4 regions of the Oceanobacillus sp. FSL W7-1304 genome follow, and region 3 is predicted to be linked to each of the others. Evidence: riboswitches for the same ligand, from Rfam matches in the RefSeq annotation. Region 3 holds a riboswitch; each other region holds the start of a gene.

Region 1 (7,631 bases), 2.1 Mb from region 3:
AATGCAGTGGGCAACTTAGTTACTCCAACTCCCCACAGTTCGGAGCGCAGTCCGTACGTCGCTAACCAGGCGCTTGCGCTTCTGTTCCTAACAGTTTGAAGAATGAGAGCGCCGCGGCAAGAGTTTGATTGGCGATAAGCAAGTGATCGCACAAAAACATTCTAAATCTAGCGTGATACATATACCGGTTTTTTTGAAGTTTACTGTTTGTCGATGACATTTATCTTTAAAGAAATCAACTAGATTTTTACCTCCATGCGTCAGTGGAATACCGTGTTCATTTACCGGCTGTAATAATTCAACTTCGACACAGCATGTATGTGGAATAAATCGTATTGCCCGTAAGACTGGTGTTTCGAGAGCAGCGAAAAACGCATCCTCGCAACATCCCTTTTTTTTCTTCTTGTACACACCGCTTGCAATAAATGGTTTAAGACTGCCTTTGTTAAATAGAATAAAGGGGATAGTTGTATTCCTATTTATACTATGATTTTGGGAATATAATTCTCTTATAGAGTCGTTGCAGCTACTGCTACAGTGCTTATTCCTATCAGCTACTTGATTCTGTGCGGCAACTATTTTCCTTACTACTTCACAAACACAGTCATTGTGACCGCATGAACAGTTAGGATAGCTCATAAACTACTGCTCCTTTCTTTGGTGATGTATTTACTATTAAGATATGCAGATATATTCACAATGCTTGTATAATAGTCTAATAAATTTATTTAAATGAAAATGCTGCACATGAAGTAGGTGTAGCTATAGTAAGAAAAGATAGTTTTAAAGTGGAGATAAAAGTTGCGATAGTATTTATTATTTCACTTTCCAAGAGAGGGGAGAGGATATTTGTTGGATGGAAGATCATGCTGTCGATAAATCCCCCTTAACCATTTTATAAGTGACCAGGGGGATTTATAAGTAGTCTGTTATTTAAAATTGAAAATCAACTTTTTTATTCTCTTGTGTTTCATAGCCTTTCATATACTTAATTCGTTTTTGTGCGGAAGATTGGCTTACTTGTTCATCCGCATGGTAAGAAGAGCGTACCAATGGTCCAGATTCACAATGCGAGAAGCCTTTTTCAAGTGCGATTTTTTTTAATTCTTCAAATTCATCTGGATGATAATATTTTTCAACATTTAAATGTTTTTTAGTTGGTTGTAAATACTGCCCAATTGTAACAATGTCCACATCATGTGCACGCAAGTCGTCCATTGCTTCAATGAGTTCTTCCTTTGTTTCTCCTAAACCAACCATAATACTGGATTTCGTAGGAATAGTTGGCGCAATTTCTTTCACACGTTGAAGCAGCTGTAGGGATCGGTCGTATCTTGCGATGGCTCGAACGCGTTTAGTTAATCGTCTAACGGTTTCAATATTATGATTGAATATATCTGGTTCACTATCCATAAGTGTATGTAAGCTTTCATAATCCCCTTTCATATCGGATGGCAGGACTTCAATTGTGCAGCCTGGATTCTGATGGCGGATTGCCCGTACAGTATTGGCAAAAACTGCTGCTCCTCCATCTTCTAGGTCATCACGCGCGACCGCTGTCACAACAACGTGTTTTAACCCCATAATGGAAACGGAATCAGCAACTCGCTTTGGTTCGCCTAAATCAAGCCCACTTGGAAGACCTGTTTTAACCGCGCAAAATCGGCATCCTCGTGTACACGTATCACCTAGAATCATAAATGTTGCTGTCTTACGCTCACTCCAGCATTCATAAATATTTGGGCATTTTGCTTCTTCACATACTGTGTTTAATCGCTTATCGCGCATTAAATGCTTCAATTTTTTATAGGATTCATTTGTATTGATTTTTGTTTTTAGCCATTCTGGTTTACGAATATATTCTGCCTGTTTAGCCAATGCTAGCACGCTCCTTATTTGAGTTAATATTCCATGCTCTCGTTTCATATTTTGAATGTGCTAATTGCTGCACTTCTTCCCATTGGGTTTCTGTTAATTGCAAAGGGTGGAGTTCTAGATCTAATCCTTTTTTGAATCCTTCTTTGAATGCCTGTGTTAACATGTCATAATGATGTTCTCGATTCGTTAATTGATTAATTGTAACCGCTTTTTTGGAAAATGCGGCTCGACTTCGTTCCCGTATCCGTCCGGAAGAAAACAGGAATAAATCAAAAAGCATCTCCGTATCCATACTCATTGGAATCGAACCGTGTTGCATGAGGACACCCTTTTTCCTTGTTTGCGCATTTCCGGAAAGCTTTTTGCCGTCTACAACCATTTCGTAGAAGGCTGGTTTCTCAAAACATATTGCTGTTCTCCCTCTGGCGCTATCTCTGTCTAAAATGGCATATTCAGCTGGAATACCTAAGTTAAGATACCCTTCAAACACCCCTTTAGATAGTACGTGGTATGCTTCTTGAACGGATACAGGAATATCTGGATCATTCTCAGAAATAACAAGGCTATACGTTAGCTCATCGTCATGAAGGACTGCACTGCCACCAGTTAAACGACGAACAAATTGGCACCTGTGTCGTTCTATTGCATCGAAATCAATTTTGTTGTCAACCTTTTGAAAGTAGCCGACAGATAAACTTGGTGCTTTCCAGCCATAAAATCGTAATGTCGGCGGGATTTTACCTTCATGATGCCAGTTGATTAAGCACTCATCAAACGCCATATTCCACGAAGCATCTTGGAAGCCGGTATCGATAAAAGCCCAATGTTTCTTCAATGTAGACACCTCCGATGAAAAATTACTTTTTTGAGAGCTGCTAGCTACTGCGCCGATGATGTTAAAGACCTAGTGGTATTTCCCTGACCTCATGACGCAAACACCGTATTTCCTTTTACTAAGTTCATGCAGCGCTAACAGGACTACGCTTTTGCTAAAAAAAGACTGCATCAAATAGAATGCAGTCTTTGATAAATTTATCCAGCGATAACATATCCGATCCATTGTCGACTGCACATTCCCCACGCTAGTATTATCTAATTCGGGTTCAAAGGGTCAGGCGCGAAACGTCTTTCTCAGCAAAGCAGCTCCCCTAGTGCGTATTTATTTATTTGTTTATTCGAATTACATGCTAAGCTTACTGCTAATTGTGATAATTGTAAAGATAAATGCAACAATTAGCGTTAAGAATTTTTAAATTAGTACGCGTTCACATAGAAGCTATCTGGACATGTGTGTTTTACCGAACTTTTTGCCCGTTTGATTGAATACTTCCATTTATTAATTGCTGGATGTCCTTTAATTTTCCTTCGTGTAAAAGCTGGACAATTTTACTCCCAACAATGACACCATCACATGCTTTGGAAAGCTGTTGTGCCTGCTCAGCATTTGATACACCGAACCCTGCTAGGACAGGGATAGAGCTGTTTTTCTTGAGCAATTTCAAATAATCATGCACTTTCGTATCGTGTGTTTCACGTTCCCCAGTTGTTCCTTTCACAGCAACAGCATACAGAAATCCTTCTGAACGTTTTGCTAATTCTATTAAGCGTTCCTCTGAACTTGTCATTGCTGCAAGGCGAATAAAAGCAATGTTTTGTTCTTGCAGAGAACTAGCAATGATTCCTTCCTCTTCCATCGGGATGTCAGGTATAATGACGCCATCAACTCCCGCTTGTAAGCAATCTTTGGCGAATCGATCAATTCCGTAGGCTAGAATTGGGTTTAAATAAGTCATGATAACTATTGGAATTGAACGTCTATCTTTAAAGGTTGTTAGTTTATCGATAACCGTTGCTAAGGTTGTGCCATGTTTTAATGCACGTATACCGGCCTCTTGAATTATTGGTCCATCTGCTACTGGGTCGGAGAATGGGATACCAACTTCAATTGCTGCAGCCCCACAATTTTGTAAGAAATAAATCGTTTCTTCTAAGCGATCGAGCCCGCCGTCGCCTGCCATCATATAAGGAACGAAGAGTTTCTCATTCACCCTCGCCTTATCTTGAATTGCTTTTTCTAATTTTGCTTTACCCATTATATGTTCCCTCCAATCCGATCTTTCACCTGTTCGACATCTTTATCCCCACGCCCTGATAAGCAAACGACGATGGTCTCGTCTTGCGGCATTTCTATTGCAAGCTTCATTGCATATGCAATTGCATGTGCGCTTTCCAATGCAGGAATAATTCCTTCAGTTTTGGATAGAAATTGGAAAGCTTCAAGTGCTTCATCATCTGTAATGGATGTGTACTTTACCCGATTTATTTCATGCAAATGGCTATGCTCAGGACCTACTCCAGGATAGTCAAGACCAGCAGAGATGGAGAATGCTTCCTCGATTAACCCTTCCTTATCTTGTAGTAAGTAAGTTAATGTTCCATGTAATACACCGACATCGCCACCGGTTAAAGTTGCAGCATGCTGATTTGTATCAAGACCAGCACCACCAGCTTCTACACCGAATAGCTTTACATCTTTATCCTCGATAAATGGGTGGAACATTCCCATTGCATTACTACCACCACCGACGCAAGCAATGATTGCATCTGCTAGTTTACCAGTTTGATCGAGGATTTGTTTTTTTGTCTCTTTCCCGATAATAGATTGAAGATCACGTACGATTTTAGGAAATGGATGCGGACCAACAACGGATCCGATAATATAGTGGGTATCATCAACATGATTAACCCAATAACGCAATGCTTCATTAACCGCATCCTTCAGCGTTCCGCTACCTTGTGAGACTCCACGTACTTCAGCTCCTAACAGTTCCATTCGAAATACATTCAGCTTTTGTCGACGAATATCTTCTTCACCCATAAAGACAACACATTCTAATCCGAGTAATGCACAAACAGTTGCCGTTGCGACACCATGCTGGCCTGCACCTGTTTCAGCAACTACTTTTTTCTTTCCCATTCTTAATGTTAGTAATGCTTGCCCAATCGTATTATTAATTTTATGTGCACCTGTGTGATTTAAGTCTTCTCGTTTTAGATAGATGTTAGCACCACCAAGTGATTTGGTAAGTTGCTCGGCGTAATATAATGGTGTTTCCCGCCCAACATATTGCTTCAAATAGTAGTTTAACTCCTGGATAAATTCTGGATCGTTCATTGCTTTCTCATAGGCTTCTTCTAATTCAATGACGGCTGGCATTAATAACTCGGGGACAAATTTCCCTCCAAATTGTCCATACTTACCTGCTTTGTTTGGCATTGTATAAATTGACATATATTACACCTCGTTTATCATTTATAAAAGTTTAGTTAACTATAAATCACTGTACAAAAACCGCTCTCTAATATTATGACATCATCTCAACGCGCTAAAGCACCATCCTCAAGTATTAAGACACCATACCGCGCGCTAAAGCACCATCCTCAAGTATTAAGACACCATGCCGCGTGCTAAAGCACCATCCTCAAGTATTAAGACACCATACCGCGCGCTAAAGCACCATCCTCAAGTATTAAGACACCATGCCGCGTGCTAAAGCACCATCCTTAAGTATTAAGACACCACCTCCGCCCGCAAAAGAACCAACCTCTTATTTTATAGCACCATACCGGCTTGCAAAGGAACTAACGCTCCACCCACTCATTCAATTTAGCATTTCTTATAAATTGCTCTATTTTATTAAGGTCTTTTTCTTTATTTGTTTCCACACCACTGGATACATCAACGGCAGCTGGCCTGACAGTGTTTATTGCTCTTGTAACATTCTCCGGAGTAAGTCCGCCAGCTAGCATGATTTTTGCCCGGTTGATGGATAGCTGATCAGCTAAACTCCAATCGAAGGCAATGCCGCTTCCGCCTCTCCATGAATCTAGTAAATAATAGTCGCATGGATAAGAGCGAATGGCAGGTAGTGTTTCTTTATTAACCGGAAATGCTTTAATAATTTCATACGGCAGCTGCTCCGCTACCTCTGGAGGTTCGTCTCCATGTAATTGAATGGTATCTAAGCCAACTGTTTGAGCGGTCTCCTTCATTGTCTCCACCGTTTCATTGACAAAAACACCAACCTTTTTAACGGAAGCAGGGAGGGAGCTTGCAATCATCGCAGCTTCCTCAGGGGAGATTTTTCTCGAACTCTCGGCAAATACAAATCCGATATAATCTGCCCTGGCCTTTACTGCCGCATTGGCTGCATCGATTGTTTTAATGCCGCAAATTTTGACGAGCATTTAATTCGCCCCTTTCACTGGTAGTGGAATTTTCAGCTGTTTGAAGGTTTCATCTACGTTGTCTGATCGCATCAGTGTTTCACCGACGAGAACAACATTAGCCCCTGCATCAGCAGCTCGTATTACATCCTCCTTTGTTTTCATTCCACTCTCACTAATTAGAATTGCATTTTGCTTTGTTAGCAGAGAAGCGAGCTTCTCTGTTGTCCCAAGGTCGACTTCAAATGTTTTTAAATTACGATTATTGATTCCGATAATCTCCGGATCTACTTCTAATGCTGATTTCAATTCTTCTTCATTATGAACTTCACAGAGTACCTCTAGGTCAAGACTTGTTGCATAGTTGTATAATTCAGTAAATTGTTCCTTGGATAAGGCGGCAACGATGAGCAAAATAATGTTTGCCCCAGCGGCTTTTGCATGATCAATTTGAACCGGATCAATGATAAAGTCCTTACATAAAATCGGAACGTCTACAGCTTCTCGAACAGCTCGTAAATCGTCCATCGATCCATTGAAAAAAGGTTCATCTGTCAGTACAGAAATAGCAGCGGCCCCAGCTTGTTTATATTGTGTTGCTTGTTTAACGGGGTCTACATTCATATGAATGGCTCCTTTTGATGGGGAGGAACGTTTGATTTCAGCAATAATATTCATATGTGCTGCACCCTTGACTCTGCTTTTGAAAGTAGGTATTGGAGAGTGGTTTTTCTGCTCAATCGTTTTCGTTTTTAATTTGGCAACTTCTTTTGCCTTTTCGGTTAAAATTTTCTCTAAGAAAGTCATTTAATACACCCCACTTGGAATTTTTTTGCTGTATGCTACTAAATGCTGTAATCGTTCTAAAGCTGCGCCTGATTGGATGCTTTCGCGTGCTAATTCAATCCCCTCCTGAGGACTCTTTGCTTTACCATTTGTAAATAGTCCAAGTCCTGCATTTAATAAAACCGTATCCAAGTATGGTCCAGGGATCCCGTTTAAAACAGATTTGAGAATTTCCGCATTTTCCTTTGCGGCCCCACCGCGGATACTTTCATTTGGATAAATGGATAAGCCAACCGTTTCTGGATGGATTGTTGTTTCAGTGAGTTTCCCATCCTCGAGGATAATCAAGTGATTGTCTCCAGCTAGAGAAGCTTCATCCATTGACCCAGCTCCGTTTACAATAACTGCTCGGCGTCTGCCCAATTTCTTTGCTGCTTCTGCGATAATTGGCAGTAAATCTTTACGATATACACCAATCAGTTGGGTATCAAGCTCAATCGGATTTGTCAGTGGGCCAATTGCATTGAAAATTGTTGGCAGTCCCAAATGCTTTCGAACGACTGAAAAAGGGCGAAGTGCTTCGTGAACATGTGGAGCAAATAAGAATGCAATTTTATTTTCTGCAAGCATTTCACTAACATGCTCGTTGGAGAATGAGAGGGAGACGCCTAAATGTTCCAGTACGTCAGCACTTCCAGTTTTGCTGGAGATGCTCCGATTTCCATGCTTTGCTACTGTAA
Region 2 (7,631 bases), 2.0 Mb from region 3:
ATTAAATGATGGCACTACAATGCTTATCTATGATAAAGCAAATAACCAGGCGCAAGAAATGGATACGACAGAGTTTGTAGACTTTGCAGGTATAAGTCCTAAAGAGCAATTCAAAACGATGATGGGGATGATGGGGGAATCGCATACCTATGAAATGGTTGGGGAGGAACAAATGCTTGATGCTGATACATTCCACATTCGGGTAAAAGCGAATGAAGCGGATAATTTACTAGGAGACATGGAATTATGGGTGGATCAAAAAACGTGGTTTGTTGTGAAGCTTGTTTCAGAAACAGGAGATATTCGAACAGAATTCGAGTATACAGAGTTGGATTTCTCACCAGACTTTGCAGATGACACGTTTACGCTTGATATTCCGGAAGATATTGAAATTACAAACTTGGAAGAGGATCTAGAGGAATTGGGGCCAGAAACAGTTACAGTAGAAGAAGCGGAGGAAGCGCTGGGCCAAGCGTTCCTTGTATTTCAAGAGGAAGCATATCATCTTGCAAGCATGCAAATGTATGATTTCTCTGCTGGATTGAATCGGCATGAGCTGGAGTTAATGTATAGTTCCAAGGAGAATATCCCATTGTTTTCGTTGTCTGTGTTTCCAACTCCCGATGACATGCCAGTTGAAGAAGCGGATTTAGAGATTCGAGGAAATGCTGCAGAGTATGAAGAGGTAATTAAGAGCATTGTTTGGGATGAAGATGGTTTACGTTATTCGATCGTAATAACGCATCCAGATATAGATGAAGAAGAAATTGTGAAATCGACAGAAAGAATGATTTTGAGTTCGGAAAAGTAATCAAAAGATGAGCGAGAAAGTTTACGAAAAGATTTGCTGCAGCTAAGCAAGTATTACAAGCTTTTCTAGCTGCATAAGTGGAAAAAGGGCTAATACAGGAAGCATAGTACGGAGGTTAAAGGATGAGGGAGATAGGGAGACGAGTTATTAAACAGGTGAAAAAAGGAGATCATTGTGCATTTAAGAAGCTTGTTCAGCATTACCATCAATCAGTCTATAAAATTTGCTACATGATTATCGGTGACAATAAAGCTGCTGAGAATATGGCTGAAGATATTTTCTTGCATGTTTATAATCATATTGGCGATTATCAGGAAACTACTAAAAAATTTTCGCTGTGGCTGTTTCAAAAAACGGTGAACCTAGCTCGTACCCAATTCAATGAAAAAAATCAAACCGGCGTGCATGCTAGTCCCGTATTAAATAAAGATAATAATATGAAACTTATATTGATGAACATTTCTTTAAAAGAGAGATTAGCTTTAACCCTAAAATCTAGCAATCATTTATCCATTCAGGAGATTAGTGAAGTTTTAGAAATCCCCAATTCCACTACCCTAACCTATATTTGGCGAGGGAGAGAATCGCTGCGCACGATGATTAGTCAGTAATTTGTTCTATTGCGTTTAATAAATGTACCAGTTCCATTATTTAAGGGGACTGGTACATTTTTTCTCGTGGATTCTGCTGACGGGTACATTTTCGTTTGCTTTTTATTGCTTTTACCCTTGTGATACGAGGTGCATCATAACACACTGGTATTAACAGGAAAAAAGGGGTGAATATGCGTAATGGATAGGTAAATGATGAAAGGAAGCATTGATTTATTGATATTGTTTTTAATTTCCCAGCGCGATTTGTATGGTTACGAAATTACCAAAATTTTAAAACGGTTAAGCGATGATGCGTATGATATGAGTGAGGGAACGCTGTATTCGGCTTTGAAAAGATTAGAAAGAAAACAGTGGATTAAGTCTTATTGGAGTGATACAGAAAACGGAAGGCGGAAATATTATCATCTAACCGAAACAGGAAGAAAAGAACTGCAACAAAAACAGAGAAATTGGAAAATGATTGAATTCCTTGTAAATAAGAGTTCGGAGGGATTAACATGACGCAAGATCTCAGAAGATTTGTTGAAAAGACAGTTCAACAAATTGAGGGGAATCAACAAGAGAAAGATGACTTATACGAAGAATTGCTGATTCATTTGGAGTTGTCCAAGGAAGAATTTATCAATGCGGGGTTATCCGATAAAGAAGCGGAAAAGAAGGCAATGGAGCACATCGGCAATGAAACAAAGGTCGGTGGGCAGATCCAACAAGCAATGTTTCCTTTTCGAAAAGAAATGATGCGGGCACTTGCCATTGGATCCTTACTTTTTCATAGTTAAGGATATCTCGAAAGTTAGACTTTTGAGATATCCTCTCTTGCTAGATTCAAAAGCGGTTCCTACAAGCTAAATCGCTTTAACGGCTTTAGCAATATCTTCTGCCTGTGTAATCACGGAGATAAACGAGACACCATCAGCCCCAGCTTCAAGCACAGATTTAGCATTCTTTGTTTCAATCCCTCCAATTCCGACAATAGGAAGCATTGGGAATTGTGCGCGTAATGTCTGAATCCACTCCAACCCAACAGCCGCTTTCGCATCCGTTTTTGTTGTTGTGGAAAAAATTGGACCCGCACCAATGTAATCAACAAGATCTATCGGGCTTCTATCAACTTCATCCGTAGTTGATACAGAGAGTCCAATAATTTTATTTGGAAAAGCTTGACGTAATTCTTCTGCTGATCGGTCATCCTGACCAACATGTATACCGTCTGCATCAAGTAATTCCACAAGCTCGACATCATCATTCACAATAAATGGAATGTGATAGCTTCGGCAAATTGCTCGTAACTCTTTACCTAATTCCAATTTCGCATTACCGTTAAGTGATGAAGGACCTTTTTCTCGAAACTGAAATGCTGTTATTCCAGCCTTAGCTGCAGCTTCCAGTATATCTCCAGGATTACGGTCGCAATTTTGACTGCCCATAATAAAATACTTTCGTAAGGATGGCTTCATTGGAAATAACATGTTTTATTTTCCCTCCAGTTGTTCGGGTTCTAATGAAAGTGCGTCGATAAATGGAGCTATAAATGTTCCTGACCCGTTCACTGACGGACTTGCGGCTGCGTGGGAGGCGGCTAATCCGTAAAAATGAACAGCTGTGAGTACCTGTTCTTCAATTGGGTCATCCGTTGTTAAGCAGGCGGTTAGTATGGAACCTAGCAAGCAACCAGCACCTGTTACTTTAGCTAGAATTGGATGCCCAGTATGATTCTCCATGCAGGATTTTCCGGTGCAAATAATGTCTATTTTACCTGTAACAACAGCGGTCGTTTTGTATTCCAGTGCGACGCTGCGAGCGATATCTTCAACATTACCCTCACCAAGCGATTCCACGCCCTTTGTTTGCCAAGGGATATCGACCAGATGTGCTAATTCACCAGCATTTCCTTTAATAGCAGTAGGCTTTACCTCTTTTAAAATTTGTTTAACAGCAGTTGTACGAAATGTCGTTGCAGCAACACCTACTGGGTCAAGTACAACGGGAATTCCTTTTTCATTTGCCTTTTTACCAGCAAGAATCATTGCATCTAGATCCTTTGCTGTTAAGGTACCGATATTTATTAAAAGACCATCTGCAATAGAAGCCATATCCTTTGCTTCCTCTTCGGCTTTTGCCATTACAGGGGCGCCACCAAAGGCTAACAGTCCATTTGCGGTAAAATTCATGACAACCTGGTTTGTTAAATGATGAATGAGCGGTGTCTTTTCCCGTACACTTTTAATAATTGTTGGATTCATGTTTAGCACTTATCCTTTCGTATTGCCCAATGGTTTGTTGGACCACTCCCAGCTCCAAGGTCGAATGAATACTTAATTGCCGCCGTGACAAAATCCTTTCCATTCTTAACAGCGTTATACAAAGACAAACCTTTACTTAAATAAGCAGTGATTGCTGCAGCGTACGTACAACCAGTTCCATGTGTGTTTTTAGTATCAATTCGCTCTGCTGAGAAGCTGTGTATATTTAAGCCATCATAAAGGAAATCAATTGCTTCCCCTTCTCTGTGTCCGCCTTTGATTAAAGCAGCACCAACACCGAATTCCTTCACAAGCAGTTCTGCAGCTTGTTTCATATCATCTGTTGTTTCAATCGTTTCTCCAATAAGAAATTCAGCTTCTGGAATATTCGGTGTTACAAGTGTTGTCAGGGGTAAAAGCTGTTTGCGTAAATAATCACGTGCCTCTTCTTCGATTAAAGCATCTCCGCTCGTTGCAACCATAACAGGGTCCATGACATATGGAACTTGAAGTGCTGCTATTTTTTTCTGGATAACTTTCATCATCTCCTGATTGGCGATCATTCCAGTTTTCAGTGCGTGAATAGGCATATCAGAAATCACGGAATCTAATTGCTGTTCAATTATTTCAATCGGTACATGGTGAACGGCTTGAACACCTGTTGTATTTTGAGCCACAACCGAAGTAATTACGGACATCCCATAGCTTTGCAGCTCTTGAAATGTTTTTAAATCAGCGTGGATACCTGCACCGCCACTTGGATCTGTACCGGCAATTGTAAGTGCACATGCTACTTGTTTCATTGGTTATACACCATCCTTTCAGAAGATACCTCACATATAAGTGTCGTTCTTTCAAATCCTTTTATAAATCATGCAATTTAATTACGAATTAAACGTTTACTTGAAACCCTGGATACGATAAATAAGCCGATAATAGAACCAGTAATACTACTAACAAGAAATGGTGGGATAAAGGCGAATGCTCCGGCAGAACTTCCCATAAAAATGTAAGCAAATGGGACAGCGAAAAGTGCACCGAAAATCCCGCTTCCAACGCCTTCACCGATAGCGGCTAATGATTTCTTGCTGGATTTTTTATAAAGATAACCTGCTAAAAATGCGCCAACCATCGCACCGGGAAATGCTAATAATGTCCCTAGCCCGAGCATATTGCGAAGTAAGCTAATCATAAAAGCGATAACGACAGCTGGACCTGGTCCAAGCGTAACAGCTGCCATGACATTAATTGCATGCTGGACAGGATAGGCTCTAGCAATTCCAGCGGGAAACCATAATAGTTGAGCGGTGATTGTCCCAATTGCAATAAATACTGACATAGTAGTTAATAAACGTGTTCGATTCATCAAGTCCTCCATTTCTGGGGTATCACAAAAAGCAGTGATGTAAACCAGTACGCTTCTTTATAGCAATTGCTGCTTTCTGGATTTTGAAGTTTAGCTACGGACACGGAGCTAGAACTGGACGTAAAAAAGCTAGATCCATTAGGACCTAGCTTGATACGTGTGAAAAATAGTTTAGACATATGTCAGACTACTTCCCTCCGCTGGTATTAACCAGATCAGGTCCATAAGAGTCGGGAAATGATACACGCTTCCCTCTCAGCCCACGCTTTTTGGGCACCCCTAGTAGTTTAAATGCGATAGAATTGTAAATTCATCTCTAAGCTTAACAAATTTTTTAACTTTTGTCATTATTAACATGGAAAACATGGTATAACTAATGTAGTCTGCTAATTATATAGTAGAAGCGTTACGAAAAAAATGGTACATACTCTTGATTTAGCGGAACGTGATTGCACTTTTTATTGTGTAATGGGAGATAACAATGAATAAAAGGATACATATAAAAAAGTATTAAAGAAAGGCTGATAGAATGACAATTTTAACTATGAAAAACATAGAAAAACATGAAAAGGATACACAGCTATTTCCTGCTTTTAATTTAGAAATTGCTGAAGGGGAGATTACTGCCATTTATTCAACGCTAAATGTTCGAAGCACGCTTTTAAATATGATTCTCGGAAAAATCCCCATTGTAAATGGGGAAATCCGTGTAAAGGAAGTAACTATTGCAGAAAACAAGCGAGGATTTTTACATCAAGTTGGTATTTGCTTTTTTGAAGATGGGATGTATGAGAGATTAACGGTTTCTGAGTATTTTCGATTTTTTTATGACTTATATGAAGTTAAACAAACGTTTGAACGAGTTATCCATCTAACACAGCTGGAAGGAAAGAAAAACAAGAGAATTAGAGATTTAACATTTTCGGAAATGAAACGTGTACAATATGGACGTTTATTGATTCAGGATCCTTCTTTATTTGTTTTTGAGGAGCCTGATTTGAATGTAGACATGGAGACAAAACGTGTATTTATTAATATTACAAGAAAGATACAAGAAGAAGATAAAAGTATACTTGTTCTAACTGGGAATATGGAAAGTGCCGTCACGGTTGCTGATCGTGTTTATCGATTGGATGAAGATGGTTTACGAATTATTGAGACGGAAACAGAGGAAGATACAGAGGAAAGAGATACAGAATTAATTCCAGCAGAAGAAACAGATAATGAAAAAGACACAAAGCCAATTCAATTGAATAAAATTCCAACGAAAGTTAACGATAAAATTGTTTTATTTGACCCCCCTGAGATTGATTATATTGAAAGCAATGATGGTCAAGCAAATATTTACATAAAAGGGGAAGCATTTCCAAGCTCACTCACCTTAACGAATTTAGAAGAGCGCCTGCAGCATTTTGGATTTTTCAGATGTCACCGCTCGTATATTGTAAATTTACAAAAGGTTCGTGAAGTGATCACATGGACTCGAAATAGTTATAGTTTGATTTTGGATGACAAGGAAAAGTCGCAGGTTCCGCTGTCTAAAACAAAAATGGCGGAATTAAAAGATCTACTCGGCCTTAAATAAGCTCCGTTCATCGAAAAAGTAGAAATATCAAGACTTGCAACTCGGATAATTGAGCGTTAAAAATGCGCCATTCACCTTGAAAAATACTCTTTTCATAGGAAATATGCTGATTTCCCTTCGCTTTCCATTTATTCTAGAGTCACAAACAAACGAGATCTACGGGGAGGAAGAATTTTGGAAAACATTATTGAAGTGAAATCATTAGCAAAGATTTTTGGTAATAAAGCTGCATTGGAAGATGTAAGCTTTCAAGTAAAAAAAGGAGAGACATTTGGATTTTTAGGACCGAGTGGTTCTGGAAAAACGACAACTATAAAAATATTAACTGGACAATTGATGCAAACATCTGGAGATGCGACCGTATTTAATTTGCCTGTTGCTTCATTAAATAAGCCATCCTATCGAAAACGAATTGGTGTTATTACAGATAATAGTGGATTGTATCAGCGGTTATCAATTTATGACAATCTGAAATTGTATTGTGAGCTTTATAATGTGCCATCGAAACGAATTAGTGAAGTGTTAGAGATGGTTAATTTGACGGAGGATACGAAAAAGGTAGTTTCAAAGCTTTCAAAAGGAATGCTGCAGCGTGTCACGTTAGCAAGGGCCTTCCTGCATGAGCCGGAATTGTTGTTTTTAGATGAACCAACATCTGCTTTAGATCCAGTGAACTCAAAGCATATTCATGATGGACTCCGCAAATTGAATGAAAAAGGAACAACCATTTTCTTGACCACACATGATATGAGTGAAGCGGAAACACTGTGTAAACGCGTTGCATTTTTGCATAAAGGAAAAATACAGTTGCTCGATGAGCCGAAAGTTCTTCGCAGACAATTTTCGGATTCCTCTGTAACAGTTGAATTAAAAGATGGACGCGAATTAAGTTTACCAGGTGGTTCGAAAGGCGCGGATGAAATATATAAGTACCTATCAACCGATCAGATCGTTTCCATCCATTCAAATGAACCAACATTAGGAGATATTTTTGTAGAAGTAACAGGGAGGG
Region 3 (7,631 bases):
AAGCTTTTGGCAGATTCCACACGATATTCCCTACTATTCCCCCATGTTGAAATGGAACGAGGCTGGTCATGATTTTCTAAGAATAATGCATTCCATCCAATACCTTCCAATCCTTTTTGCCATTTAGTCAATGTTTTCTTTAAGGCATGTATATCCAAGCCTGTATCGGTATGCTTACCCCAAAGGTCTAAATGTTCAAATTGGAAAATCATATCGAATTTCCCTTTTTCCACTCCGACCCACTCTTCCGCTTCGTCCATACGTACACCATTTGCCTCCCCAACAGTCATAATGTCATAATTAGAAAAGGTTTTTTCCTTCAATTCCTCTAAAAAAACTTGAATGCCCGGTCGATTCATATGACCTTTATAGGAAGGAACATATTTCATCTTTTTCGGATTCGGCAAGTCTGGGAATCCAGCAACCTTTTTTATATGGGAAATCGCATCTACTCGAAACCCATCAATTCCTTTATTGAGCCACCAATTTACCATTGTGTACAGCTCTTCACGGACAATTGGGTTCTCCCAATTTAAGTCTGGCTGTTTTTTGGAGAACACATGTAAATAATATTCCTTTGTTTCTTTATCGTATTCCCACGCTGAACCACCAAAGATAGATTCCCAATTATTCGGCTCTTTACCATTTTTACCTGGATGCCAAATATAATAATCTCGATACGAATTACCTTTAGAAGCACGTGATTCAATAAACCAGGAATGCTCATCAGATGTATGATTAATAACCAAATCCATAATTAGCTTCATTCCACGATGATGAGCGGCTTCAAGTAGTTGATCAAAGTCTGCCATTGTCCCGAATTCATCCATGATTGCCTGATAGTCACTAATATCATAACCATTATCATCATTTGGAGATTGATAGATTGGACTTATCCAAATCACATCAATACCAAGCTCCCTCAAGTAATCAAGCTTAGAAATAACTCCCTGGATATCTCCGATGCCATCTCCGTTTGAGTCCATAAAACTTCGCGGATATACTTGGTAAGCGGTTGCTTCTTTCCACCATATCTTCTTCATTTTTATCCCCCTTTTTCTATTGCTGATTCAAATGATTTTTTAAGTTTCCACATGTCGATAAAATGCAGAAAATGGTAAACCTCTTCTATCATAGCGTATACCTTCTATTAGCTGACGTATGGTAATTTCTGATAGATTTTGCCGGGCTCTTAACCTTCAACTCAATTCACTAACGTGCTCAATGAATTCAAGTGCTTTCACATACAATATTAAAAAGCTAGTTATTGCAACTGTGCAACACCAGCGAAAACGTTTGCACTAATTGCTTCGATTACAATAGTAGCACGATAAATATAAAAGGGCAATTGTTTTTAAATAGTATCTAGATTAAATATTGCTATTTAGCAAGATTACCTAAAAAAAGATGTCATTTAAATAAGGGAGTATTACAGGAAAACGATTGCACATTTATAGAAAAATTAATCAATGGTGGGTGAAATATTGGAGGCTAGCGAAAGCTTTACGAACATTAAAATGAACTTACACTGAATAGCCCTGAACTTTAAACACACGGTCAAGTCCAAGGCTATAAGAAACGCTTATTTTACGCTGAATAATACTGCAAAAGTCGAGAGTAAACGGAACGGGCTATTCTTTTATCATGTGTTCCATGTACAATTGCACGTCCGTCCCGAAAGAAAACAATCCTAAATTCCCCAAAAACACAGGAAAGTAAGAAAGGATTGATTAATAGGTTTGTTGCATTTCCTTTTAACCTATCCATGAAGACGTTTAATTCAAACACTCTTGAAGTAGCAGGCCGAATTTGCACCGCATCTCTTCCACATAACACATCAGATTTCATTTGATTCTCAAATTTCAAGTAAGGATACGTTGGTTGCTCCCCACATGTTGGACAATGGCTATTTTTAAGACGTGTCACATCTATTTCAGCCTTTTCATCCTTCCACATATCAAGCGACCTGAGCACCGGCGATATCTGGGCTCCAGTTAAAATTTTTAAAGCATAGGTTACTTGTGTTGCAGTAACCATTTGAACAATTGGACTGATCACCCCTACCGTCTCACACGTCATGCCATCCACCGGTAAATGATTTAGTAAACAATGCAAACAAGGTGTGACATTTGGAATAACTGGAAATGTGGAACCGTAACTCGAAACACATGCCCCCATGATAAATGGAATGTCATGTTTTACAGCTGCATCATTTACGATTAGACGCGTTTCAAAATTATCCGTAGCATCGAGAATAACATCATGACCCTTTATCATTTCTTCAATATTTAAACCGTGGACATCTTCAATAAGACTGTTAATATCTATCCCACTATTGATTTGCTCAAGCCTCTTCTTTGCAGCGAATGCTTTAGGAAGCTTATCCCGGACATCCGCCTCGCTATATAATTGCTGTCGTTGTAGATTACTCCATTCAACATAATCCCTATCAACAATTGTTAGTTTACCAACACCTGCTCTTGCAAGCATTTCTGCACTGCTGGAACCCAATGCACCTGCTCCGATGATAATAACACTTCCAGATTCTACTTTCTTTTGCGATTTCTTTCCTAAAAATAATTCTTGGCGAGAGTAGCGTGTCTTCACGTTCCTACCATCCCTGTTGTCGGACTGCTTGCCACTGCATAGTCTTTTTCTTCTATTCTTCCCGCTTCATACCCCAGCCTGCCAGCTTCCAGCGCATATTTTACAGCTTTCGCCATCTTGATTGGATCTTTTGCTCCAGAAACCGCAGTATTTAAAAGCACTCCATCTGCTCCAAGCTCCATTGCATATGCCACATCCCTAGGAGATCCAATTCCCGCATCAACAATTACGGGTACATTGGATTGTTCAATAATAAATGCTAGATTTAAAGGATTAATGATTCCTTTTCCCGAACCAATAGGACTTGCACCTGGCATAACAGCATGAACTCCCAAATCTTCCAGACGTTTCGCCAAAACAACATCATCTGACGTATATGGCAGCACGATAAACCCTTCCTCAAGGAGCATTTCGGATGCTTTTAAAGTTTCTATTGGATCTGGCAAAAGCGTGCGCTTATCCCCAATGATCTCCACCTTAATCATGTCACATAAACCAGACGCTTTTGCAAGTTTCGCTATACGAACAGCCTCTTCGGCCGTACTTGCTCCAGCTGTATTCGGAAGTAACGTATATTTAGTTAAGTCCAATTGTTCCAAGAAGTTTGGCTGACTTGCTTCAAAAATATTCATCCTTCTAACAGCAAACGTTAAAATTTCTGTTTCCGATACTGCTACTGCTTCTTTTTGAACCTCAAATGATGGGTACTTCCCTGTGCCTAATAATAAACGAGATTGGAAAGTACGATTAGCAATGGTTAACATAATCATCCGCCTCCTACAAAATGAATAATTTCTACGATATCCCCATTGAAAAGCCTTTTTGTTTCGTATTCTTCCTTCATAACAATTTCCTTATTTACCTCTACGACAGCAATCCGAGATTGTAATTGATAGTGTGCCAGCAACTCTCCGACTGAATCCACTACCTCTGGAAGTTCCACCTGTTTCCCATTCAGCTGAAATTTCATTTTTATCACCTCCTAAACTACTATGCTTTGACGACGATCTACACGAAATGTCTGCATCCATCCGTTATTTATGTCTTTTCCAACAACAAAATCACGAATCATTTCCCCTGTTGCTGGAGCAAGTAAAATTCCATTTCGGTAATGCCCACAAGCAATGAGTATTCTTTCTTCCTCTGGATGCCTTCCGATAAATGGGTTGCCATCAAACGTGCCTGGTCGCAATCCTGCCTGAACGTGATCGATTTTCCATTCGATTGCAGATGGAATCATGGCTTTTGCCTTTTCAATTAAAAACTTGATTCCTTCAAGGCTTACAGTATCACTCCAATCCTTCTTGATCATGGTTGCACCAATAACAAGCTTTCCATTATTTCTAGGAACGATATAACAGCTTTCATGAAATAGGGTATACTCTAATACATGCTGTTCACTATGAACGATTAAACTTTCACCTTTAATTGGTATGAGCTCTTCATCTAATCCAATTTGCCTAAATAGCCCATTACCATATACACCTGTAGCAAAGACAACATAATTTGCTTCGACATCACCATGCATTGTTCGGACAAGATAGTTGCCATCTTTCTTTTCCACTTGATAAACACCGTTGCTTTCCATAATGGATGCACCAAGGGATCGAGCACTTTTAGCAAAGCTTTCACAGGTTTGATCTGGTATAACACTCACATCATCCTTTATATATGCTGCTCCTAATATATTTGGAGCAATCAATGGCTCCCTTTTCTTTACTTCTTCTTTATCCAACCATTCTGCAGTTGGTTGCTTCAGAAGCGGAGTAAGCTGATGCTTATCTGTATCTGAAAATACAAGCTTTAATATTCCACCTTCTTTGTATCCAATATCAATGCCGCTTAATTGATAAAGCTCATCCTTCAACCTGAGATATGCTTGTTGACTCGATCTGGCAAACGAAAATATTGTATCCTCGCCATTGCTTTCAGAATGAGCACCGAGCATACCAGCCGCAGCACTTGTAGTCATCAAACCAATTTGTCCTTTTTCAAATAACGCAACATCAACCTTTTCTTTCGCTAAGTAGTAGGCAATCGAACAACCAATAATACCACCACCAATTACGACTACTTCATAATGCTGTTTCACTTTGAAATTGCCTCCCTATATTTTTTTATCATCACGTTTGGTGCATCGGCATGGAAAATACCGGACATGATTGCAATTCCATCTGCTTTTGTCTGTTTCATTAACGGCACCTCTTCTAATGAAATTCCTCCGATACCATAAACTGGGATGTGAATTTCTCTTTTCATTCGTTCAATTGGCAAAATTCCATTTGGAGGTATTCCCCTTTTACTGCTTGTCTCAAAACAATGACCAAATATTATATAATCCGCCCCATCCGCTTCAGCTTCTTTCGCTTTTTCGAATGAATGTACACTGCAACCAACTCTTAGATGCGGATATTGCTTCTTCACTGTTTTTACTGGTAAGCCATGTTCTGGCAGGTGAAGATTTGGGATGTCACTAAGCAGTACGATATCAAGCCGATTATTTAGAATTACTTTTTCTTTATCAACCCCATTCATTTGCAGATAATCTAGTAGCTGCAAAATTTCACGGGCTGTTTTTGACTTTTCACGAATTTGGAGAAAATCAATCTCGTCGATGATGTCAATAATGGTATCTGTTAGCTTTTCAACAGTCATGCTATCTGCGGTTACAGCAATTAGCTTCATCAAACTCCCGCCCCTTTCTTTCAGGTTTCATCAAGAATCATTACCTAATAATGCAATTACAGCTTTTATGCACACAAAAAAACCACTTTCCTGCACACAGAAAGTGGTATCGTATTTGTATAATGAAACTAACAATACAATTTGCCCTTGCCACATTCCTACGCAGGTGCTAGCCTGTTCAGGTTTTGAGGGTTTCAAAGTAACTACTTTTTTCTCAGCCCTTATCAAGGGTTCCCCTAGTGAATAACGCTACGTATTTACTTATCATTACTTTACCACAAATAGAAAAATTTGCAAAGTCTGGATTTTTCAAATAATACAGTTTAAAGACGAGTTGTAGGCTAGATTTCACACAGCTTTTTTATTTTCGAACCAAAAAAATACCATTTTCATGTATACTAAAACTAGAAAAAATAGAAAGAGGTCTTAAATAATGAAAGTAAAAATGAACGTACAGACAGCATATCATGGTGAATTGCTGCGAGCAGGCAAAGTATATGAAATTGATGAAACGACAGCAAAGCGGTGGATTGCTAGTAATTTGGCAGAAGAAGTTAAAAATGAAAAGTAAGCTATAACCTTCCGCAATTGATGCGTCCAGAACAGTTAAATTGTATGGAAAAAATGCTTACTTCTTTAGTTAAAACTGTTGGATCAGACATCGAATAACAAACTGAAGCGGGCTGGGATATCACATCGATAAAAGAAAAGAATAACACCTGGCATCATGAGGTTATAGACGCAGTAAACATTATTAGAGTAGATAACAATCTTCTTTGGGAAAAGCAATAAGCATGAGCGCGAAATAGGTATACCAGGAAGCTTAATGAGATTCAATCTTCTAAACGCAACTGTAATACAGTACAAACCTCGCATATTGCTACCCGATTTTTTCCCACTAAATACAAATGTCAACCCAGCTGGATACACTTCGTGACTCTTTACTGTGAATAGCAGGGTTGACTATTTATAATGCATATTTTTAGCACTGCCAATCTAACAGCACTGCTAGTTGAACAAATAGACGTTTCTTCTAGAACATTTCGTCTACTATCCAATAAATCTATCTATTCGCGAAGAATTCTTCCGCCTTTTCTAAAAATACTTCTTGATCAGGAGTCAAATCGTATTCCTCCTCGATCGCTGAAACAGGACAAACTGCTTTGCACGCACCACAGTCAATGCAAATGTCAGGATCAATATAAAATTGATCTGGTCCCTCTTCTATACAATCAACCGGACAGACACTCACACATTCTGCTGCCTTTTCCGGTCCACATGGATCCAATATTACAAAAGCCATTTATGATTTACCTCCTTACATACATCACTTTCTCTCTATTAAATGATAATGCTTAAACGTCTTGAAGTAAACCATTTGACTCGAAATTCCGACAACATTATACATAAACACTTACTCCTGGGCCAAACGGAATTCCAAAGTAGAAGAAAATTAACAGAAGAATCGTAAATGTAATCAAAAAGAAAATCGTATATGGTAACATTAATGCAATCAATGTACCAATTCCTGCTTTCTTATCATACTCCTTCATAAATCCAAGCACGATAATCAAATACGGGTTCATCGGTGTGATTACGTTTGTGGATGAGTCTGCAATTCGATATGCCGCTTGAACAAATGCTGGACTGTATCCTAAAAAGTAAAACATCGGTATAAAAATAGGTGCTTCTAACGCCCATTGTGCAGATCCACTAAATATAAACAAGTTCAATAGTGTTGTTAAAATAACAAACCCTAATATAACAGCAATTCCTGTTAAACCAATGGATTCCAGCATGTTCGCTCCACTAATAGCAATCCAAGCTCCCATGTTTGTCCATTCGAAATAGGAGATAAATTGAGCTGCCGCAAATACGAGTACGATAAATCCGGACATGTCTTTTATTGCATTTCCCATATAGGTCCCGATATCCTTCGAGCTTTTAATCTTTTTTACTGTTACCCCATAGACCGTACCAACTAGAATAAACAAAAACAAAATTAATGGCACAATTCCAGATAAAAATGGTGAAGGGATGATTCCGCCTTCCTCATTCGTCAGTGGGGAACTAGGAATAAGAATTACTGTAACAATTAATGCAACATATGCAACACCCGCAAGCACAGCATTACGCAATCCCTTTATTTCCAAGGAAGTTGTTCCCTTTACTTCTTTGGCTGCTCCACCTGCATAGGTACCTAAGCGTGGCTCTACTATCTTTTCCGTAACAAATCCGCCAACAAAAGTTAAAATAAACACACATGTCAACATAAAATACCAATTATCAACAGGTGTTACATAGAGATCTGGATTTACAGTACGAATCGCTTCCGTTGA
Region 4 (7,631 bases), 490 kb from region 3:
GAAAGTTGAATATTCATTAACTGAGCATGGAAGAAAACTTTTACCGATTTTAGAGGCTATGTACGACTGGGGCAAAGATTACATTGAGAATGTATTGGAAAAGGAAACTGAGGATAAATCAGCTGTTAAGTAGAAAAAGGTTTCTTTTCATTCTGTAAGACAATAATAACTTACCACGGTTAGCCATTTTTAACCGTGGTAAGTTATTATTGTCTATATAAAGAGTAAAAACAACAACACAAATGTTTCATATTCTTCTGCGTCAGCAAGTTTTTTTAATACACCTTTTTCCTGATCAGTAGCGGTAAAAATACGTGTTCTTGCCTCTTCCTTTCCATATTTTTGTTCCAGATAGTTACAAAAGATACGGAAGGCTAAGGCAGGCTCTGTTGTTGTTCCTGATTTAGAAATAACATTAACCGATATACCGAAGTTTTGAGGACGATCTAATTGATGACAGGCAGTGACAACAAAAAGAAACATTATTGGCCAATGCCGGTCTGACAAATACCAACCAACCCATTCACGATTATTTAACGAAACTGGAACAGAAACTTGAAGCCAGAATGACGGAAGTGAACCAACGGATTGCGTCGGGGGAAAATGAACATATCAAAAAACATGGCGCAAATAATCGCTGGATACTTTCAAATTCACGGGAAACAGAAACCATCAACCACTCCTTTTTTGATGCGTTGAACTCTATTGACATTGGCAGTGTTCTGCACTATGCAAATCAACATTGTCAATTTATAGAGGCATTTGATCATATCTTGGGGCGTTATGCGAAACGAGCCAGGGATGATCGGGTTTTAATTGCTTGTCTGATTGCTTGGGGCACCAATATGGGGTTGGGGAGAATGGGTGAAATCTCCGACATCGGTTATCCCCTGCTTGCGGCTACATCTGAGAACTTTATACGATTGGAAACCTTAAAAGAAGCCAATGATCGCATCAGTAATGCTGTTCGAAGGCTGCCGATCTTTCACCACTTTGACATTAATGAGGTCATTCATTCGAGCAGTGACGGGCAGAAATTTGAAACGAGGATCCATACGATGCGCTCCCGTCATTCCCCCAAATATTTCGGCTTAAATAAGGGGATCGTTTCCTATACAGCGGTGGCCAATCATATTCCCATCAATGCCCGAGTCATTGGCGCAAATGAGCATAAAAGTCATTACGTGTTCGATATTTTATACAACAATACAACCGATATCCGACCGGATGTGCATTCCACCGACACCCATGGAACCAATGAAGTGAATTTCGCCATTCTTCACTCTTTTGATTATGATTTTGCACTCCGCTACAAGGATATCTATCGTACCGTGAGCAAGTCGTTATCCGGATTCAAACACCCGAGCCAATACGGGGATGTCCTCATCAAACCTGTTCGAAAAATCAATACGAAGCTGATTATTGAGGAATGGGACAATATCCAGCGTATTCTATTGTCACTTGCATTGAAATCTACAACACAGAGTATTATCATTGGGAAACTAAGTGCTTACGCCCGCAAAAACAAAACCATGCGGGCCTTGTGGGAGTACGATAACATCATCAAGAGTTTGTACCTTCTGAATTATATAGACTCCCCACCCCTACGTCAAAATGTGCAACGTACCCTGAATCGGGGTGAAAGTTATCATAAATTAAAGCGAGCCGTATCCTATGCGAACTTTGGTAAACTCCGTTTCAAAACAGAATAAGACCAACAAATTTGGGACGAATGCAGTCGTCTCATCGCCAATTGCATCATTTTTTACAATGCCAGTCTATTATCCAATATGCTAGAATACAGAGACAGGGAAGCCCTCAATTCAGATGTATTGAAACGCATTTCCCCCGTTGCATGGCAGCATATTAATTTTTACGGGCATTACGAATTTAACAAATATCCGGAATCAGTTAACATGGATGCCATTATCCAAGAGTTGGCTCAATTGGAGGTTATTCCGAATGAATAATTCATATCCATTCGAAGGAAAGGTGAGAATCAATGAAACCAGAACCAAATTGGCAGCCCGTTCTAAACCGCATATATTAGACGATGCCACAGTCAACCGTGTCATCCGATCCTACACGGAACAGCTTGAATTTGCGCCGATCTACGAAAGGCAACTCGTCAAGTGGCAACAGGAAACGGATTTATCGTCGGCGCAACTGTAGGAACTGCAACGGCTTCAAAATCAGGTGAGTGAATTGAAACAGGCCGTTACCGATATTTTAGACTTGGCCAATGAACTGAAAGAGGGAACCATTGAAAAAATGTTATCGAAAAGTGACTTTAACGTTTCATTCATCCTTATCGGCTATAGTGAAAGATACTAACAAGTTGTATATAAATATCCACCACACGTTGTTTTAGAAGCTCATTAACCAAAACAAAACTCCCAAACAAACAGTTTCCCGAATAATAAAAAGCAAATAGGCCACAATAAACATGAAAATCAGAAAATGACTGTCATCACTAAAAGACATATGGAGGTGCAATACGGATCAAGCCATACCGTTGTCCAAATTGCAAAACAAATAAATCCCGCTTTAATCTCATTGAGCAAATCGCAATACCTGTTAAACTAGACGCAAAAACTGGAGAATTACTGGAAAGTTATACAGATGAGAGTACGGAAATGTTCCATCAGATGTATAAGGGGCCAAAATACCGTATTCAATGTGGGATATGTGGTTTGATAGAGAATGAAAATACATTTGAACAGTTTGCTAAATATGCAGGTTTTTAATGTTTGTATGTGTGTCTGCTGCGACCCTAATGATTTTTTGTTGTTGAGAAAACATTTATTTGAACAAACCTTTTAAGGAACCTAAACTCTGTTAATTAATGATCGATTATAAATATGAATCCATTATGATCAAGAGTATAAATTGAATAAAAAAACAATCACGTTTTTATAGCAAAAAATCATAAAATTACGTTAACCATCCCTATTCCCTTGACATAAATTTCTAAAGATTATAACATATGGATATAACTTAATTATATGCACTAGGGGTGTTATTTAACTGAGATGAGTATTACTCAAACCCTTTGAACCTGAACTAGTTGAAACTAGCGTAGGAAAGTGTAAACTCTAAATACATACTTAAAGAACATTTATGCCTTATTCTTAATATGTAGTTATTTGTTTTTACGCAGCTTTCCTATGGGAAGGTTGCGTATTTTTTATTTTATCTATCATTTTTATGATGTAAGTTTCACGCTAAATTAATAGTATAGGAGTGGTTAGGATGATTAGAACAGTATTAGTAACAGGCAGCAGCAGAGGGTTAGGGGCAACTATTGCAAAGACATTGGCACAGCAAGGATTTCAAGTGGTTATCAACTACTATCAAAGCAAAGAAGCTGCTGAGAAGCTCGTTTCTGAGATTGGTGAAGAGAATGCTATTGCCATTCGGGCTGATGTAACAAATCGTAAAGAAGTAGATGAATTGATAAAAAAAGCAACGGAATATTTTGGCCAAATAGATGTTGTCGTCAATAATGCATTAATAGATTTCAAGTTTGATCCAACCAAACAAAAATCCTTCACAGAACTTACATGGGAAGATTATCAAAAACAACTGGATGGTACGTTAAAAGCAGCATTTAATGTCGTTCAAAGCGTCATCCCCCAATTTATTGAACGACAAAATGGAAGTATTATAAGCATTGGTACAAATTTATATCAAAATCCTGTTGTACCCTACCATGAATATACAACAGCAAAAGCTGGATTAATCGGTTTTACACGTAATATCGCTGCCGAATTAGGTGTATATGGCATAAAAGCGAATGTAGTTTCAGGTGGATTATTAAAAACAACTAACGCGAGTGCCGTTACAACACCAGAAGTATTCGATTTAATTGCTCAATCAACGCCATTGAAGAAAGTGACCACACCTCAAGATGTAGCCAATATGGTCGCTTATTTATCTTCAGAAAATGCTGACGGTATTACAGGGCAAAATTTCACAATAGACGGCGGTTTAACAATGAACTAATAGCTTAAAATACGATAGCTGATCCTTCAAAAACGGAATGTACAAGACAGTTAATAATGATGTATGTTGAGGTGTAAATAAATGACAAAAACGAAAGAAAGACAACTGCATTTAGGTGTTTTGCTGTATGGTTGCGGACACCATCAAGCTGCTTGGTTAATGCCTGACTCAAGCATTGAACATATTGGGGAGATTTCTTATTATCAATCTTTAGCACAGGTTGCGGAAAAAGGTTATTTTGATGCAGTATTTTTTGCTGATAATCAATCATTTCCGGCTAAACATGCCAGTGATATGCCAGCATTTTGGTTTGATCCAGTAGTCAATTTAACAGCTATTTCCCAAGTGACAAATCATGTTGGATTAGTTGCAACAATTTCAAGCACTTTTTCTAATCCTTTCACAGCTTCCCGGCAGCTCTTAAGCTTAGACCATATTACAAAAGGGCGTGTTGGCTGGAATCTCGTTACCTCCATGACTGATTTAGAGGCGTTGAATCATAGTATGGAAGAGCTGCCTCCTCGTGACAAACGTTATGAAAAGGCAGATGAATTCGCTGCTTTAATGAATAAGTTATTTATTTCATGGGATGATAATGCGTTTCTGCATCAGCGGGAAGAAAGAAAATTGATAAACCCATCAAACATTCAGCCTTTTCATCACGATGGTACGTATTTTAAAGTGCATGGCCCATCCACCACGCCAAAAAGTCCGCAAGGCAAGCCAGTATCCATGCAAGCGGGGGCATCTAAACAAGGCATTGCATTAGCCGCAAAATATGCCGATGCAGTCTATTCCGTGTCGTGGAACTTAAAGCAAGCAAAAAGTTTTCATAAAAAATTAGATGAACAAGTTAAACAAAGCGAAGACAGCAATAGACATATTAAAGTATTCCCAGGCCTAGTAACTTATGTAGGGCATACACGTGAAGAAGCTTTAGCCAAAAAAGCAGCTTTAGATGAGCAATTACCTATTGAAACAGCTTTAAAACAGTTGAGTTTCTTTATTCAGCAGGACTGTTCGAATTGGGAAATTGATAAAGCAGTCCCTCCATTACCTCCAGTAGAAGAATTTACTGGTCCAGTTGGACGTTACGAAACAATACTGGAAATTATCAATGATACCCAGCCTACAGTAAAAGAATTATTAGGTTATCTCAGTGCAGGCGGTGGACATCACACACTAATAGGAACACCCGAAGAAATTGTGGATCAAATGGAGGTCTGGTTTGAAGCTGGTGTTGCTGACGGATTTAATCTAATGCCTCCTACATTACCCGGCAGTTTAGAAGACTTTGTGGAACTGATTGTTCCTGAAATGCAAAGAAGAGGGATTTTCAGAAAGAATTATGAAAGTCATACCTTCCGTGAACATTTAGGGTTAAACAAATAATGAAAGTGCTGCACTATTATTTTGCCATTGAAATAGAGCAGCACAGTCAAAATTAAACAACCTGTTATCTTGGACTTGAAATTATGAATACAAAGAAAATAAATCCGGTAATGAGTAGTTAAGCAAATCTATTATAGATTTAACAAGTGAGGAAACTTAAACAGGATATAAGTTCCGATTACATTAATAAGAAAAAAGAAAAACCAGGCAAACCCCGACCGGTCCTTTTAGAAATTGATATTTAACCGTTACACTAATCTATTTTTCTCTTTCGCTAACCGAATAACTTCTCTAATCGTATTCCTTGAATGACCACAGTTCGAAGCCACCTCACTCTGTGTGACTCCCTGCAATAAAGCCTTAGAATTTCTGGATACTGAAACACAAAATAACTCCTATATAATAAATTTGCACGTATGTGCTCCTTTATTATATAGGAGGTTGGGTCAGTCATGTATTACGTAAATCACACATTATGTCCCAAGTAGTGAGTGGTTTGAAAGAAGGAGTACGAGCAATTTTCCCTGACGTAATCGTTCAATGATGCATGGTTCATTTGATTCGTAACTCCGTCAAATATGTTCCTAGTAAGGATTATCCCCAAAGCGTTAAAGAAAGTCTATGGTGCACCATGCCTTAAGGCTTGCCTAAGTGTTTTTGAATATTTTCAACAACAAGGGGCTGCATATCCAGGAGCTATTGATTTATGGACAAGAAACTTCCACCATGTCTAGCAACTTTATGATTATGGAAGTTCCATTCGTAAAGTTATGTACACAACCAATGCGGTAGAAAGTATCCATTCCAGCTTTAGAAAAGCAACCAAAAAAGGAGCATTCCCCAACGAGAACGCCTATTAAAAGTATTATTTTCACGGGTAAAAGAACTTGAAACCAAATGGGAAGGTGGCCATATCCAAAACTGGGCAATGGTTATGAACCAACTACTTCTCCAAAACGAGCTAAAAGATAGAGTGTTAAAGTAGCTTGAGTAAACTGGGACTTACACACTTTATTTGACAGACCCGGCTTTGCTCTTTCGTCGATCGTTTATCTCTCCATTAATGAGTTATTAGATTGTCCAGATCGTTCTGAAAGTCTTCTTGCTAACTTAACAACTTCTTCTCTCGCCACGTCTTTCTTTTTCTGCCAATGATTTGTTGTCATGACAATACTTACTCCTGCAATGATTTCGTTTTTATGGTTAAACACTGGAGCAGCGACACAATGAATTTCTTCGGCAGATTCCTCATGTTCTTCGGCAAATCCACGCTCTCTAGCCAATGTTAGTTGTTGATATAACTCATCTACTGACTCAATAGTTTTTTCAGTCTTTGCTGGTAAAGGTTCATCTGGATAAATCGCTTTTAATTCTTTATAACTAAATTGGGAAAGTAATATTTTTCCAATCGATGATGCATAGGCAGGAAATCTCATACCTGGCTCCGTGACTAATTGGAGCATGGAATCTCCTCTCATTTTACCTGTGTAGACGACATACCCATTATCGAATATACCCATTTGTAAGTTCTCATTAATGACTTTTTGTGTTATTGCACCCTCCTCGTAATAAGCTTGTAAAATATTAAACTGACTTAAATAGGAAGCACCAATATTTGCAATCGTAGTACCTAAAGAATATACACCACCATTATTTTTTCGAATCCATCCTAATTTCTCAAGCGTATTTAACAATGTAAACATACTACTTTTATTAATATCAAGTTTCTTTGATAGATCTATCATCCGGTATTTATTTGGATTCAAAGCAAGTAATTTTAGAATTTTATCTGTTCTCTCTATAGCTGGGCTCCAATACTTTTCTTTCATTTTTTATCTCCTCTAACTTACCTTACTATTATTCAGAAAGAAGTAATAAACTTATCTCTGGTATTATTATAAGTATAACCAAATTTAATAGCATCAGTAAAATAAATGGAATAATACTTTTTATCAGCTGATTAAACTGGATATTAGCTAATGATTTCGCGACAAACAAGTTCACACCTAAAGGTGGGGTAAGCAATCCGATAGCCAAGTTAAAAATCATTAATACACCAAAGTGAATAAGATTAATATCATAAGTATTTAGTAACGGTAGTAAAATCGGAACGATTAAAATGATTGCTGCATTTGTTTCCATAAATGTCCCGACAACTAGTAATACTAGAGTTATAATAAATAAGAATACTAAAGGACTTTCCGTAACAGATGACAATGCACCTGCAATTTTCG

What was found. Region 3 has a riboswitch for thiamine pyrophosphate ahead of NYE61_RS20315 (thiamine phosphate synthase). Riboswitches for the same ligand answer to the same signal wherever they lie in the genome.
Region 1: linked by a shared signal. The riboswitch ahead of NYE61_RS10505 (lipoate--protein ligase family protein) and the one ahead of NYE61_RS20315 (thiamine phosphate synthase) in region 3 are both predicted to bind thiamine pyrophosphate.
Region 2: linked by a shared signal. The riboswitch ahead of thiW (energy coupling factor transporter S component ThiW) and the one ahead of NYE61_RS20315 (thiamine phosphate synthase) in region 3 are both predicted to bind thiamine pyrophosphate.
Region 4: linked by a shared signal. The riboswitch ahead of NYE61_RS18065 (3-oxoacyl-ACP reductase) and the one ahead of NYE61_RS20315 (thiamine phosphate synthase) in region 3 are both predicted to bind thiamine pyrophosphate.

What each region holds. Positions count from the first base shown of each region.
Region 1 is NZ_CP150211.1:2,069,267-2,076,897, reverse strand. Features, by position in the region: gene lipA (lipoyl synthase) at 934-1,878, opposite strand; gene NYE61_RS10505 (lipoate--protein ligase family protein) at 1,871-2,659, opposite strand; TPP riboswitch at 2,935-3,038, opposite strand; gene trpA (tryptophan synthase subunit alpha) at 3,174-3,971, opposite strand; gene trpB (tryptophan synthase subunit beta) at 3,971-5,170, opposite strand; gene NYE61_RS10490 (phosphoribosylanthranilate isomerase) at 5,521-6,126, opposite strand; gene trpC (indole-3-glycerol phosphate synthase TrpC) at 6,127-6,912, opposite strand; gene trpD (anthranilate phosphoribosyltransferase) at 6,913-7,631, opposite strand, start outside.
Region 2 is NZ_CP150211.1:2,105,935-2,113,565, reverse strand. Features, by position in the region: gene NYE61_RS10705 (hypothetical protein) at 1-811, shown strand, start outside; gene NYE61_RS10700 (sigma factor) at 934-1,422, shown strand; gene NYE61_RS10695 (helix-turn-helix transcriptional regulator) at 1,615-1,926, shown strand; gene NYE61_RS10690 (permease prefix domain 1-containing protein) at 1,923-2,204, shown strand; gene thiE (thiamine phosphate synthase) at 2,271-2,894, opposite strand; gene thiM (hydroxyethylthiazole kinase) at 2,898-3,668, opposite strand; gene thiD (bifunctional hydroxymethylpyrimidine kinase/phosphomethylpyrimidine kinase) at 3,671-4,471, opposite strand; gene thiW (energy coupling factor transporter S component ThiW) at 4,549-5,034, opposite strand; TPP riboswitch at 5,210-5,325, opposite strand; gene NYE61_RS10665 (LytTR family transcriptional regulator DNA-binding domain-containing protein) at 5,564-6,619, shown strand; gene NYE61_RS10660 (ABC transporter ATP-binding protein) at 6,794-7,631, shown strand, end outside.
Region 3 is NZ_CP150211.1:4,137,136-4,144,766, reverse strand. Features, by position in the region: gene NYE61_RS20340 (alpha-glucosidase) at 1-1,043, opposite strand, end outside; gene NYE61_RS20335 (ThiF family adenylyltransferase) at 1,588-2,607, opposite strand; gene NYE61_RS20330 (thiazole synthase) at 2,604-3,377, opposite strand; gene thiS (sulfur carrier protein ThiS) at 3,374-3,577, opposite strand; gene thiO (glycine oxidase ThiO) at 3,590-4,699, opposite strand; gene NYE61_RS20315 (thiamine phosphate synthase) at 4,696-5,292, opposite strand; TPP riboswitch at 5,431-5,540, opposite strand; gene NYE61_RS20310 (hypothetical protein) at 5,726-5,863, shown strand; gene NYE61_RS20305 (4Fe-4S binding protein) at 6,356-6,595, opposite strand; gene NYE61_RS20300 (AbgT family transporter) at 6,693-7,631, opposite strand, start outside.
Region 4 is NZ_CP150211.1:3,644,339-3,651,969, reverse strand. Features, by position in the region: gene NYE61_RS18095 (winged helix-turn-helix transcriptional regulator) at 1-133, shown strand, start outside; partial or broken gene NYE61_RS18090 (glucose-6-phosphate isomerase) at 238-426, opposite strand; partial or broken gene NYE61_RS18085 (transposase) at 426-1,970, shown strand; gene NYE61_RS18080 (hypothetical protein) at 1,963-2,172, shown strand; gene NYE61_RS18075 (hypothetical protein) at 2,197-2,334, shown strand; gene NYE61_RS18070 (DNA alkylation repair protein) at 2,502-2,747, shown strand; TPP riboswitch at 3,003-3,102, shown strand; gene NYE61_RS18065 (3-oxoacyl-ACP reductase) at 3,253-4,005, shown strand; gene NYE61_RS18060 (LLM class flavin-dependent oxidoreductase) at 4,087-5,397, shown strand; partial or broken gene NYE61_RS18055 (transposase) at 5,885-6,382, shown strand; gene NYE61_RS18050 (IclR family transcriptional regulator) at 6,447-7,226, opposite strand; gene NYE61_RS18045 (TRAP transporter large permease) at 7,255-7,631, opposite strand, start outside.